2 regions of the Luoshenia tenuis genome follow, and region 2 is predicted to be linked to the other one. Evidence: a T-box and tRNA genes for the amino acid it is inferred to sense, from the RefSeq annotation. Region 2 holds a T-box; the other holds one or more tRNA genes.

Region 1 (7,158 bases), 530 kb from region 2:
CGGGAAAATAAGCGGGACTTGCCCTGGCGCAGGAGCCGGGACCCCTACGCTATCTGGGTCTCGGAGATCATGCTCCAGCAGACGCGGGTGGATACGGTCATCCCGTATTACCAGCGGTTTTTGGCCCTGTTTCCCGACATGAAGGCGTTGGCCGGCGCGCCGATTGAGAAAGTGTATAAGGCCTGGGAAGGGCTGGGCTATTATTCCCGCGCGCGCAACCTGCAAAGGGGCGCGCAAACCGTGCTGGAGCGGTTTGACGGCGCTATGCCCAGGGAGGCCGCGCTTTTGCAAAAGATCCCTGGCATTGGCGAATACACCGCCGGGGCCATCAGCTCCATCGCCTTTGACCAGCCCGCCTGCGCGGTGGATGGCAACGTGATGCGGGTGGGGGCGCGGCTGTATGGCGATGGGCAGGATATCGCCCTGCCCGCCACTAAGAAATACTGGCAGAAAGAAGCGCTTGGCTGGATACCGCAAGGGCAGGCGGGGGACTTTAACCAGGCCCTGATGGAGCTGGGCGCGCTGATCTGCCTGCCCCGGGGGGCCAAGTGCGCCGCCTGCCCGGTAAAGGAGTGGTGCCGGGCCTTTGAGAATGGTCAGGTTGAGGCGCTGCCGGTGAAATCCGCCAAGGCCAAGCCCAAGGTGGAACGCTACCGAGTGCTGGCGCTGGTGGATGAAAAGGAACGGGTGCTGTTTTGCCGCCGCCCTGAGGGCGGGCTGCTGGGCGGGCTTTGGCTGCTGCCCATGCTGGCGCAGGGGGAGGATGTGGAAAGCTACATCGCAAAATTGGGCCTTACAGCGGTAGAGCGGCTGCCCCTGGGCAAGGCGCGGCACGTATTTACCCACCTGGTTTGGGAGATGGAAGGGGAACTGATCCGCGTGTGCGGAGGCGGCAGCCTGCCCCAGGGCGGGGCCTGGGTGGAAAAGGGAGGCTGGCAGGCGCTGGCCCTGCCCGGCGCCCAGGCCAAGCTGGTGCGCGCGCTGGAGGAGGAGCTATGCTGAAGGAGAAAAAACTGGTTTTGGTGGCGCTCAATGCCAAGTACGTGCATACCAGCTTGGCGGTGCGCGCTCTGCGCGCCGCCTGCAAGGATACCCGCTGGCAGGTGGAGATCATAGAGCGCAGCATAGGCGATCCCTTAGACGCGGTAGCCGAGCAGATCGTGCGCGCCGGCGCGCAGATCGTTGGCTTTTCCTGTACGATTTGGAACGTCACGCTCGTCGCCCGGCTGTGTGCCCTGCTGCGGGCCGCGGGCTGTTCGGCCTTTTTCCTGCTGGGCGGGCCGGAGGTCTCCTTTGAGGGGGATGCGGTCTTTACGCGCATCCCGGAGGCGGACGCGGTGATCTGCGGGGAGGGGGAGGCGGCGCTGCGCGCCCTGCTGCAAAGCTACCCGGCCCTGCCGCGGGAGATACCGGGGCTGTGCCTGCCGGGCTGGAGCAATGTGAGGCCCACGCAGGTGGATGAGCTGGACCAGCTGCCCTTCCCCTACGAGGGCGGGGAGGGGATAGAGCCGGGGCGGATCTTATACTATGAGGCCTCCCGGGGCTGCCCCTTCCACTGCGGCTATTGCCTTTCGGGGGAAACGCAGCTGCGCCAGCTGCCGCTGCCCCGGGTCAAGGCAGAGCTGCGCACGTTGATGGCGGCGGGGGTACGGCAGGTAAAGTTTGTGGACCGCACCTTTAACGCGGACCCGGCGCGGGCGCGGGAATTGTTCGGTTATTTGATGGCGCTGGACCGCGAACTTGAGGGCAGCACTAACTTCCACTTTGAGATCGGCGGCCAGCTGCTGGATGAGGAAACGCTGGACCTGCTGGAGGAGGCGCGCAAAGGGCTTTTCCAGTTCGAGATCGGCGTGCAGTCCACCGACCGTGCGGCGCTGGATGCGGTGGGCCGTAAGGACGATTTTCAAAAGATCACCCGGGCGGTGCAAAGGCTGCGCCGCGCAGGGCGCATCCACCTGCACCTGGACCTGATCGCTGGGCTGCCGGGGGAAGGATACGCGCGCTTTGCGGCCTCCTTTAACGACGTATACGCCCTGACGCCGGACATGCTCCAGCTGGGCTTTTTAAAGCTGCTGCGGGGCAGCCGCCTGCGCCGGGAAGAAAAACTGCATGGCTATGCTTACGACCCGTACCCGCCTTACGAGATCACCGCCAGCCGGGATATTACTTATCTTGAACTGCGGCGCCTGAAAGCCGCGGAGGAGGCGCTGGAGCGCTATTATAACGCCCACCTGTGCGACAGGACGCTGCGCTACCTGATCTCGGTGCTGGAGGGGGACGCCTTTCGCCTGTTTCAGGGTTTGGGAGAGTATGCCGGGGAGATCGGCCTGCCCTGGCAGGGGCGCACGCCCCTGCAGCGCATGGAGATTTTATATGCCTATGCAAAGGCGCATATTCCCGGGGTAGATCTTGCTGCCCTTTCAGAGCTGCTGCGCTTTGACCTGCTGGAAAAGGAAAAGCGGCGCGGCCTGCCCTTGGCCCTGGCGCCGCTGGATACCCCGGAAACACGCAAAAAAATCCGCGCCCTGTATGGGGGCGCGGTACATTCCATCTATCCAGCAGCGGGGGAGATGGAGCCCTATGCTTTGCGGCGCGCTACCCATATCGAGCCCTTTCGGCTGGATATAGCGGCCTTTGAGGCCGTAGGGGCGCTGCAATGGCGGGCATGTTACTGGCTGTTTCGTTACGATGGGGCGGCACCGGTGGAATTGCCGGGTTGATGGATCACTCGTTTTCCGGGTCCTCATCCCGGCAGCGGGTGCAGCGCCAGTTACACTTGGGGTTTTTGCATACGCAGGTCTGATCCACGTTGTACAGGTCGGCCCCGCAGAGCGGGCAAAACGCCGGACAGTCTTGATTGTTTGGTTTGCTCATGTCCTTTCCCTCCTTAAAAATGGCCGGATGGGGTTGCCCCCTCTGGCCTTAAATTATATCTTTTTCGGGCGCAACGGCGCTTATTTGGCGCCGATAAAGCGCAGGATCTCGCGCTGCATCCGTTCCCGCTCGCTGGCGACATAGTAAGCGTGCCAGGAATCGTTCAGGGTTACGCGCCGTGTATGCGACTGGGAAAGCCGCCGGTCGATAATCGCGCCGCTTTTAAAGCGCACCGCCTCGTCGTTTTTAGAGTGGATCACCAGCGTGGGGATCGTGATGGCCGGCAGGATTTTTTTACTTTTGGCGATCAACCGCTCGATATCCATTACCCGGGGCAGATAGGCAAGATAACCCGGCAGGCTGGGCGGGGTCACGCTGTTGGAGCGGTGGTAAGCCATGGCTATGGCATTTTGCGCCGCATCCTTTTGTGAGGCGGATTTAAGGCCGTTGACCGCGCCGCGCGGGCTGAGTTTGATGCGCATGGGCGGGGCGATGGCCACTACCCCGGCGACCTGTTCCTGCCGGGTGGCGGCGGCTTCCAAGGCCAACAGGCCGCCGATGGAGTGGCCTACCAGATAAACGTTTTTATAGCACCGGCATATCTTTTCTACCTGCGCATCCGTATAGGCTTCCCAGGCGTCCAGCCGCGTGCGGGCAAACTGGGCGCTGCTCCCGCCATGCCCAGGCAGCAGCAGCGCGTAGGCGGCATAACCCCTTTGATATACGGCCTGGCATAAATCCTCAAACTGCAATGGGCTCCCCAGAAATCCGTGGATAAACAATACCGCCGCCTCGGCATCCCGCCGGGGCAGAAGGATCTCCCGGTGCTGGAAAGCCCCGATTTTTTCTGTTTCCATATTGGGTCCCTCTGTTATTTCCATTTAAGCCTATTTTACCACAGACGGGCCGCGCTATCCAGCCGCCGGGGAAAAGGAAGGGAGGTAAAGCAAGAAAGTAAGGCGAAGCTGAAGAAGGCGAACGTAATTTTTGAAGAATACAAAACGGGTTTTGCCATTTGGAAGTGGCGGCGCTGCCACAACTGCTTGCCTTTGACAATAGAGATGCTTCTTACGGGAATAAAAAAACATCGCAATCCACAAACGCGGGTTGCGATAGCCGACGCAGCCGTTGCTACGGCTTGCACCTAACGAATATGAACTGACATAATGGTTCAACCGCAAAAGTTGGTCGCGAAAGCGAACCGTTGCGAAGGCGTTTACAACCGAGCAGGTGAGATGAGCGTGACTTTTTGTGGAAAAAGAGCGATGACGGGGCAGCAAAAATCCCACCCGATTGATCGAGTGGGATTTTTGCCGCGAAGTCCATCGCGACGTGGTAGCGGCAGTTGGACTTGAACCAACGACCTATCGGGTATGAACCGATTGCTCTAGCCAGCTGAGCCATGCCGCCATATGGGAAACGCGAATCCATCGATCCGCGTTTCAAATTGGTTGCGGGGGTGGGATTTGAACCTCACGACCTCCGGGTTATGAGCCCGACGAGCTACCAGACTGCTCCACCCCGCGACGTCAACGCCGGCTCTCACCGGTGCAGAAATTAGTATATCCAATCTTGTCCTAAAAGTCAACTACTTTTTACGATTTTTAGTTTCAACCTGCCGGAACCGGGCAAAATGTTTGGAAAATTTGACGAAAGCGCCCGCCCGCGCAGGAGAAAGGGCGAACGGTATGGAAATGCATAGTGCAGATATATGTGGCTTAAAGGGGGATAAGACGATGGAAGTTTCCTTGCGCGAGGATTATTTGGACGAGGTGCAGGGCCGGGGACGGCGCTATTTCCGCGGATGGGTGCCGGAGGGCGCGCCTCGCGCCGTTTTGCAGATCGCCCACGGCATGGCGGAGCATAGCGGGCGCTATGACGATTTTATGCGCTTTCTGGCAGGGCGCGGCATTGCGGCCTTTTGTATGGACCATGCGGGGCACGGCCGCTCGGCTCGGACGCAAGCGGAGTATGGCTTTTTTGGCGATGAGGGCGGCATGGCGGCCGCCATTGGCGATATGCGCCGCTTCACGCAATGGCTGTCCGGCGCTTATCCTCATATCCCGCTGATTTTGATGGGGCATTCCATGGGCTCGTTTATGGTGCGCCAGTACCTGGCACAGGATGCCTCGGCGCTGAACGGAGCGATCCTTATGGGAACGGGGGGCGTAAACAAGCAGGTGGGCATGGGGATCATGCTGGCTAAGCTGGAGCGGCTGCGCATCGGCCGGATGGGGAGGAGCAAGCTGATCGACAAGCTGGCTTTTGGCGGCTTTAACAAGCCCTTTGCCCCGGCGCGCACGCCTTACGACTGGCTGAGCCGGGACGAGGCGATGGTAGACGCCTATATTGCCGACCCGGCCTGCGGCTTTGCCTTTACCGCCCAGGGGTATTTGGACTTATTCGAGCTGAACCGCGCCGTCAATTCTATCGAATGGGCGCGCAAGCTGCCGCCCAGGCTGCCGCTGCTGCTGGTCAGCGGAGATCAGGACCCGGTAGGCGGCATGGGGGAAGGCGTGCGACAGGTGGCGGATTGGCTAAAAGCTACCGGCCATGGCCGGGTCGCGCTGAAGCTATTCCCGGGCGCCCGGCATGAGGTGTTAAACGAGACCAACCGCCAGGAAGTTTACGAGGCCATCGCCTGCTGGTTAGAACGGGTGCTGGAGCGGTAAAAACAGGGAAAAGCGCTGCAATAGATTGCTGTAGCAGCCGCTGCAAAACGGCGGGCTACGATGCACGCGGGTCAAATGGCAGGTTTTATCCCCTCTCTGGCGTTAATTTTTTGGGCCGCGCGCGATAACAGGGTAGATTGTGGTTGGCCTCTACGCGGCTTGCCTGAAATGCAGAAAAGGATCGTGACCGTGAAAAAGAAAAAGATACAAAGCCCTACGCTTCCGATCGTGATCATGTTCGGCCTGTTTATCCTCATCGGGGCCGTCATGATCTTTTTCGGCCTGCGGGGCACCTGGCAGCTGGAGCAGACTACCCGGAGTTATGCTAAGACCACGGGCTATTTGACCGGGTACATCCTGCAAGCGGAGGAACAATACGATGCGGTGAAAAAGGAACACACCGCGGCGACCTATTATCTGGTCTACAGCTATGCGGCCGGCCAAGGGGAGTACCAAGTGGTCACGGATTACGCCACCAGCATCCTCCCTGCGATGGGGACCAGCGCACAGATCCGTTACGCGCCCGATGACCCGGAGCGGGCGGTGATCGTCGGCCCCAATAAAAACGCCGGGCTGCTGTTTATCGGCGGGATGTTCGCGGTCATCCCCTCGGTTTTGCTATGGATCATTTTAAAACCAGCCCCCAAAAAAGGGCGGCTGGATACGACGGGCCTGGCATTTGGCCTGATCTTTGTCGTGTTTGGCTATGGGGCGCTTTATATGACCACGGGAGAATATTCGCTAAGCGGCATCATACGGTTTTATCAAACCTCGTTTATCCTTCCGCTGGTGATCCCGCCGCTGCTGATCTGCGCGGGCCTTTTTGCCAGCGTCAGGAGCCTGCTGGGCTTTGCCGCCTTGAAAAAGCGCGGCAAGGCCAGGCGCGGGCAGAAAGCGCAAACGCCCCATCGGTAAAGATGGGGCGTTTTATAATGGATATAAGGCTGCTTACAGCTCCACCAGCGTGGCTTCGTGCCCGGTATGGGGCAAAAACTTTTCCAGAATATCGGTTGTGCGTATTTTAAGGCTGGCGGTATTTACGCATGGGTGGCAGCCGATATACGCGTGGGAGACCACCTCCCGGTCGATCAGCAGGCGCACGCGGCGCTGGGTATCGTTCATCAACCCCAGGATGCTGACCGCGCCGGGGGTGATGTTGAGAAACTGCTGCATATACTCCGGCGCGGCAAAGGAAAGACGGGACGAGCCGATTTGCTTGGACAGATCCTTGGTCTTAAAGGGCTTGCTGCCCGGCATCATCAAAAGATAAAACTGGGTCTTTTGCGCGTTGCACAAAAAGAGATTTTTACAGATCTCGATGCCCAGCAGCGTGTCGATCTCCCGGCAGGCCTCGATGGAGGGCGTAGGGCCGTGATCCAGCCGGACGAAGGGAATGTTCAGCGCCTCCAGCAGGGCGTAAACGGCCATCTCCTTTGGCAGACGGCCCTCCGGCGCGGGGGCGGTGTTATAAAGCGTAGGGTCGCTCACATACGGGTTCATAGCGGGGTCACTCCATTTCTAGAATAAGTTAAACGACTTGGCCGCAAATACGAAAAGGAATACCGTAACGGTGGATAGCGCAGAGGAGAATACCACCTGCTGGCCGGCCAGC
Region 2 (7,158 bases):
AGCGATCCTTCTGTTGTTGATCAGCTCCCCATGGCCATTGGTGTTCAGCCGTACCCGCTTGCCCTGGGCTTTCAGCCAGGCGCCCACGGTTTTGAGCTGCTCTAAGCGATAGGTAGGCTCGCCAAAGCCGCAAAAGACCACCTCGCGGTAATCCTCCAAGTTCACCTGACGCAGCGCTTCTAATACCTCATCCGTGGAAGGATCGTGATCCAGCCACAGGTTATGGTCCCCTACGCCCTTATGGTCCCGCCGCACGCAAAAGCTACAGGCGCAATCACACCGGTTGGTCAGATTGATATACAGGGCTCCGTCCAGATCATAAACCACTGTCTGCATAATATCCCCTCATTCTTTGCGGACCGGCCGCTCTTTTCTCCATTATAGTGCATCTTATCTCTCGCGTCACGCCTCAAAGCCCAAATAGGCGGCAGGCGTTCTCATAGCATTCCTCGGCCAGCCGGTCCGGCCCCACGCCGCGCACCGCGGCCAGGCGCGAAGCAACCTCGGCTACAAAGTCCGGCTGGTTGCGCTTACCCCGGTGGGGTTCGGGCGCCATATAAGGGCTGTCCGTTTCGATCAGCAGCCGGTCAGATGGCACCTGCGCGGCCACTTCCCGCAGCCTGCCGGCATTTTTAAAGGTCACCGGGCCCGCAAAGGAGATGTAAAAGCCCATATCCAGGCACTGTTTAGCCGTCTCCCAGCTGCCGGAAAAGCAGTGCATCACGCCCCGGGGCAGGCGGCCCCTGTTCGCGCGGAGCAATTCCATAGCATCTCCCCAGGCCTCCCTTAGATGGAAGCTCACCGGCTTATCCAACTGGACGGCCAGCGCCATCTGCTCAGCCATCTTTTCGCGCTGTACGTCCCGCGGACTCAGGTCATAATGATAATCCAGCCCAATTTCGCCCAGGGCCACCACCTTGGGGTGACTGAGCAGCGCGCGCAGCTGCTCCAGGTAATCCGCCGGCGCCTGCGCCGCCTCGTGGGGGTGCACCCCGGCCATGGCGTAGATAAAGTCGTACCGCTCCGCCAGGGCAATGGCCGCGCGGGAAGTCTCAAGGTCGGAGGCCGCGTTGGCCACCCGGGCTACGCCGCCCGCCTGCAGGTGGGCGATCAGCGCCTCCCGGTCCTCATCAAAACGGCTGTCGTCCAGATGGGCATGGCTATCGAACAGAAGCATTTAGCCCACCTCGGAACCCGGGGCCATCTCCCCGTCCACTGTCAGCACTTTCAGGCTGCCATCCGGCCCCTCGGCCGAGAGCAGCATGCCCTCGGACAGGATGCCCTTGAGCTTGGCCGGCTTTAAGTTGGCCACCAGAATCAGGTTTTTGCCCACCAGCTCCTCCGGCTTATAATACTTGGCGATGCCAGAGACCACCGTACGGGTCTCACCGCCCAGATCTAAGCTGAATTTCAACAATTTGTTGGAGCCTTCCACCGCCTCGCAGTTCAACACCCGGGCGACTTTCAGCTGTACTTTGGCAAAGTCGTCGATCTTGATCTGCGCAGGCGCAGGTTTTTCCTCCGCCTTGGGCTGCGGCTTGGCCTCCGGTTCCGGTTTAGCCGGCATCAACGCCTCCAGCTCCTTTTTCAGATCCAGCCGCGGGAACAGCGCCTCGCCCTTGCACACTTTGGCACCCGCAGGGAACTGGCCAAAGGCTTTCAAGCTGTCCCAGGTCTTGAGCGCCTCATCCTCCAGGCCGATCTGCGCATAAATCTTCTCGGGCACGTGCACCATGACGGGTGAGACCAGCACGGCAATATAGCGGATGGCTTCTACCAGGTGGTAGAGCACGCCCTTCAGGCGCTCCTTCCCCTCCTCGGTGCGCGCCAGCACCCAGGGCTCGGTCACGTCGATATACTTGTTGCAATCGCTGACGAACTTGAACAGCTCCGCCAGGGCTACGCTAAATTGCAGCTGATCCATCTGCTTTTCCATGCTGCCGGGCAGGGCCTCGGCCTTGGCGCGCAGCTCCTTATCCTCCGCGGCCAGCGGGCCGGGCGCGGGCACCGTGCCGTCAAAATACTTCTCTACCATGGCCACCGTGCGGCTGACCAGGTTGCCCAGGTCGTTGGCCAGGTCCGCGTTGATGCGGCCCACCAGCGCCTCGTTGGAAAACTCGCCGTCCGCGCCAAAGGGCATCTCCCGCATCAGGAAGTAGCGGATGGCATCCGGAGAATAGCGCTGGCACAGCACCACCGGGTCCACCACGTTGCCCTTGGATTTGGACATCTTGCCCCCGCCAAAGACCAGCCAGCCGTGGCCGAACACCTGCTTGGGCAGCGGCAGGCCCAGGGCCTTGAGCATGATCGGCCAGATGATGGTGTGGAAGCGCACGATCTCCTTGCCCACCAGGTGCACGTCTGCCGGCCAGTACTTTTGGTACAGGCTGTCGTCCTCACTGCCATAGCCCAGGGCGGTAATGTAGTTGCTTAGCGCATCCAGCCATACGTAGACCGTATGCCCCGGGTCAAAGGTGACCGGGATGCCCCACTTGATGGAGGTACGCGACACGCACAGATCCTCCAGCCCCGGCCGCAGGAAGTTATTGAGCATCTCGTTGGTGCGGGTCACCGGCTGGATGAACTCCGGGTTCTTCTCGATGTAATCGATCAGCCAATCCTGATACTTAGAGAGCTTGAAGAAATAGCTCTCCTCCCGCATGCGCTCCACCGGCCGGCCGCAATCCGGGCACACGCCGTCTTTGGCCTGGATCTCCGTCCAGAAGGATTCGCAGGGCGTACAATACCAGCCTTCGTACTCGGCCTTATAGATATCGCCCTGGTCGTAAAGCTGTTTAAAGATCTTCTGCACGGCTTTTACGTGCCGTTCGTCCGTGGTTCTGATAAAATCGTTGTAGTCCACGTCCATCAGCTTCCACAGCTCTTTTACGCCGGATACGATCTTATCCACGAACGCCTGGGGCGTGACCCCGGCCTCCTTAGCCCGGCGCTCGATCTTTTGCCCGTGCTCATCCGTCCCGGTGAGGAAATAGACGTCATACCCCGTCAGCTTTTTAAAGCGGGCCAGCGTATCCGCCGCCACCGAGCAGTAGGCATGGCCGATATGCAGGTTATCGCTGGGGTAATAGATGGGCGTGGTCACATAAAAAGTTTTTTTGTCCGCCATGAGGAAAATCCCCTCTTTCTATCTTTTCTTTTGGAAATTAAAAAAGGCACCCCAACCCCACGAAGGGGCGGGAATGCCCGCGGTACCACCCTTATTTTGCCGCCGTTGCGGCGGCCTCAAAGCCGGACGGCTAACACCATCCGCGCGCTGTATCGGGCGCGCCCGCTGCCGCCTAAGAATCCCTTTCGGCGCCAGAAGCTCCGGGGCCATGTTCGCCGCCCGCCCTTTGCCGGCTTTCACCCGCCCCGGCTCTCTTTTAAAAGGGATAAAAACGGTTACTCTTCCCATCATCGCTACAGGTCTACTATTTCCAATTAAAAACTATTATATACCTTATTTCGCTTCTGTCAAGGTGGTGATGGCCCCATCCTGCCACAGGGGCAGGGTCTGCACCACATCCTGCGCATAGCAATAATCAAGGTCCGCCGCGAAGCCCGCGGCGATCACCCGGCCCACGTGCAGGCATTGCGCCAGCGCACCCTTGATATCGTCCTTCCCCAGGCGGTAGAGCGCCAGCGCATGGTTTGCCAGATCGTCCAGCTCAAAATCGCCCAATGCACACAGCCGGTGTACCAATGCCCCGGCGCAGAGCACATCGTCCATGGAGTACTTATCGTTGGTGCCCGCGCACAAAATCGCCACATCCAGCCCGGATGCGGCCGCCGCCCGGCAGGCCGCCAAGGCATTGCGAAAACAGGCCAGCCCAACCGTTTTACCCCCCTGCACTGCCCGCAGGATCGCGCGGGTGCCGTTGGAGGTGGTCATGATCAGTTCCTTACCCGCCACGGCCTGAGGCGTATATTCAGACGGGGAATTGCTCAGGTCAAACCCCTCGATCTTCACCGCCTTGCGCTCCCCACACAGCAGCGCGCCGGGATGGCGCTCCCGCTTTGCAAAGGCCTGCTCCACCGTTTCCACCGGGTAGACCCGCGCCGCGCCGTTGTCCAGCGCCGTCACCATCACGCTGGTCGCCCGCAATACGTCGATCACCAACACAAAATGATCGCGCAGCCGCTCCGGCCGCGCCTCATCGATTATCGAAAACACCGCGCACTTTGGCATATTGATCCCTTCCTTCAAAGGGGATTATACCATAACCGTGGGCCTTTGTGCGCGCAGGCAGAGCAATATAGCGAAAATGGGCGAAGGCTTATGATGCGCATCACCTTCAGTTATATCAGATCTTATCCGCCCCACATCAGGTTGCAGATGCCGATGGCCGCCACCGTGCCCGCCAGCATGGCCAGCAGCGCCGCTGGGATGGTATAACGGGTCTTTTGCACCCCCACCACGCCGAAATACAGCGCTACGGTATAAAACACCGTTTCCGTAGAGCCCATCATCACCGAGGCCATCCGGCCGATCATGGAGTCCGGCCCGTACGCGGTAAACAGTTCCGAGATCACGCCCAGCGCCGCAGAGCCCGATAGCGGGCGGATCAGCGTCAGTCCCAGCAGTTCTTTGGGCATGCCGATGGCGGCCAGCGGAGCAGCCAGCGCGTTCTCCAGCGCACCCAGCGCGCCGCTGGCCCGCAGCATCGCCACCGCTACCAGCATGGCCGTCAAAAAGGGGAGCACCCGCAGCGCCGTGCCCAGACCCTGGCGCGCGCCCTGCACAAACACGTCGTACCCCTGTACGCCGCGCAGCGCGGCAAACAGCACGATCAGCGCGATGATGACCGGGATGACCAGATCGCCCGCGGATTGTAAAAGCTGCATGATCAAAACCACCTTTGCATCAGCTTAGCCGCCAAAATCCCTACCGCCGTGGAAACAGTGGTGGCCAGCAGCGCCGGCAATACAATCTCCGCCGGGTTGGCCGAGCCCGCGCTCTGACGCAGGGCGATCAGGCTGGTGGGCACCAGCTGGATGGAAGAGGCGTTGATCACCAACAGCATACACATAGCGTTGGTCGCCCTTTTCTTAAGCGGGCTGCAGGCCTCCAGCTCCCGCATGGCCTCAAGGCCCAAGGGCGTCGCCGCGTTCCCCAGGCCCAGCATATTGGCCGTCAGGTTCATGGAGATGGCCTCCCGGCTTTTGGCGCTTCGCGCCTCGGGAAACAGCCAGGCGATGGGCTTTTTCAGCAGCCTGCCCAGCCCCTTTTGCAGCCCCGCCGCATCGGCCACCCGCATCAGTCCCAGCCACAGGGCATATCCGCCGGCCAGGCCGATCGAGAGGGTCACGGCCTGGCTGGCCGCATCCATGGCGGCCTGCCCTACGGCGGGCAATGTGCCGTTTACCGCGCCCGCCACCAGCGCGCACAGCACCATCCCGATCCAGAGATAATTGACCATTTCGCCCTCCCCCTCCATGCGCTTTTCTACTCTATACGCTATGCAAAACCATATATACTTAGACCTTTTATAATCCACACGGCATTGAAGAGGACCGGCGCATATGGTACACTAAAGCTCCCTAAAAATCTTATGAATAGAGGATATTGCCATGAAGATCGCGGTCATGGGTTACAGCGGCGCCGGAAAATCCACCCTGGCCAAAGCCCTGTCCGGTCACTACCAGTGCCCTCTGCTCTATCTGGATACGGTCAATTTTGAACCGGGATGGGTGGAGCGAGACCCTGAAAAGGGACGGGAGATAGTGACGCGCTTTATGCAAAACAGCAGCTGGGTGATCGACGGTAACTATGCGCGCTTTTATCAGCCTCAGCGTTTACAGCAGGCCGACTGTATCATTTGGATGAATTATGCCCGGGTCCGGTGTTTCTTTCGCGCGCTTAAGCGCTATTACCGCCATAAGGGCCGCGCACGGGAGAGCTGCGCCCCCGGATGTGTAGAAAAGTTTGATTGGGCCTTTGCCTGGTGGATCCTGTGGGCAGGGCGCACTCGTGAAAAACGCGCTCACTACCGGCAGATCGTAGAGCAATACGCCCCCAAGGTCGTGATCCTCAAAAACGACCGGCAGGTAGCGCGCTTTTTAAAAAATCTGCCCTAGTCCATGCAAAAAGCCCTGCCTTGGAATCTTCCAAAGCAGGGCTTTTATTTTGAATATTAATTTACGCCTTTTTTGCCTTAGCGGCCTCTACGAAGCCGGCAAACAGGGGATGCGCCCGGTTGGGGCGGCTTTTAAACTCCGGCTGGAACAGCACGCCGATGTAGAAGGGATGCCCCTCCAGCTCCATGGCCTCGACCATGCAGGTCTTGGGCTCGATCCCCACCGGGATAAAGCCGGCCTTATTGAACTCCTCACAGTAAGCGGTATTGATCTCGTAGCGGTTGCGGTGCCGCTCGCTGATCTTATCGGTGCCATACAGTTTGGCGATCTGCGTACCCGACGCCAGCCGGCACTCATACGCGCCCAAGCGCATGGAATCGGCCAGGCCGGCCTCGTCCACCGCGCCCTCGGGCGAGTAGACCACCGGGTGGGCCGTATTCTCGTCAAACTCCGTGCTGTTCGCCCCTTCCAGGAAGAGCACATTGCGCGCAAACTCGATGGCCGCCGCCTGCAGCCCCATGCCGATGCCAAAGTACGGAATCCCGTTGACCCGGGCATAGTGCGCCGCCTGGATCATCCCTTCCGAGCCGCGCTCGCCAAAGGCGGCGGGCACGATGATGCCCTGCAGGCCCTTAAGCTGCGCACTGACGTTTTCCCCCGTCAGCTCGCCCGAATCGATCCATTTGATATCCACCGCCACATCTTTGGCAATGCCCGCATGGGTCAGCGCCTCGGCCACGGAAAGGTAGGCGTCGTGCAGATCCACGTATTTGCCCACCAGGCCGATGGTCACCTTCTCCTTCAGCGCCAGGAAGCGGTCCACCATGGCGTACCAGTCGTCCATATCCGCCGGCGCATCCGGGAGACCCAGCATCTTGCACACCAGGCTGTCCAAACCCTCCTCCTGCATCAGGCGGGGCACTTGATAAAGCGTGGCCGCGTCGATATTCTGCACCACCGCGCCGGGCTTAACGTTACAGAACAGCGCCAACTTATCTTTCACGCTCTGGGAGATCGCATACTCCGTGCGGCAAACCAGAATATCCGGCTGGATGCCGATGGAGCGCAGCTCTTTAACCG

Evidence for each region. A T-box is a leader RNA that pairs with one kind of tRNA and senses whether it is charged. The one in region 2 lies ahead of metG (methionine--tRNA ligase), so its partner is inferred to be a tRNA-Met.
Region 1: it encodes a tRNA-Met, which carries the amino acid that the T-box ahead of metG (methionine--tRNA ligase) is inferred to sense. The anticodon was not compared.

Annotation. Positions count from the first base shown of each region.
Region 1 covers NZ_JACRSO010000001.1:387,163-394,320, reverse strand. The annotation lists gene mutY (A/G-specific adenine glycosylase) at 1-1,002, shown strand, start outside; gene H8699_RS01870 (B12-binding domain-containing radical SAM protein) at 996-2,720, shown strand; gene H8699_RS01865 (hypothetical protein) at 2,725-2,874, opposite strand; gene H8699_RS01860 (alpha/beta hydrolase) at 2,955-3,731, opposite strand; tRNA gene H8699_RS01855 (tRNA-Met) at 4,208-4,284, opposite strand; tRNA gene H8699_RS01850 (tRNA-Met) at 4,323-4,400, opposite strand; gene H8699_RS01845 (alpha/beta fold hydrolase) at 4,611-5,546, shown strand; gene H8699_RS01840 (DUF3592 domain-containing protein) at 5,715-6,461, shown strand; gene H8699_RS01835 (prolyl-tRNA synthetase associated domain-containing protein) at 6,495-7,046, opposite strand; gene H8699_RS01830 (AEC family transporter) at 7,065-7,158, opposite strand, start outside.
Region 2 covers NZ_JACRSO010000001.1:913,933-921,090, forward strand. The annotation lists gene H8699_RS04330 (TatD family nuclease-associated radical SAM protein) at 1-336, opposite strand, end outside; gene H8699_RS04335 (TatD family hydrolase) at 410-1,177, opposite strand; gene metG (methionine--tRNA ligase) at 1,178-3,127, opposite strand; T-box leader at 3,188-3,427, opposite strand; gene H8699_RS04345 (2-phosphosulfolactate phosphatase) at 3,461-4,189, opposite strand; gene H8699_RS04350 (spore maturation protein) at 4,312-4,845, opposite strand; gene H8699_RS04355 (nucleoside recognition protein) at 4,848-5,420, opposite strand; gene H8699_RS04360 (ATP-binding cassette domain-containing protein) at 5,572-6,078, shown strand; gene H8699_RS04365 (CTP synthase) at 6,140-7,158, opposite strand, start outside.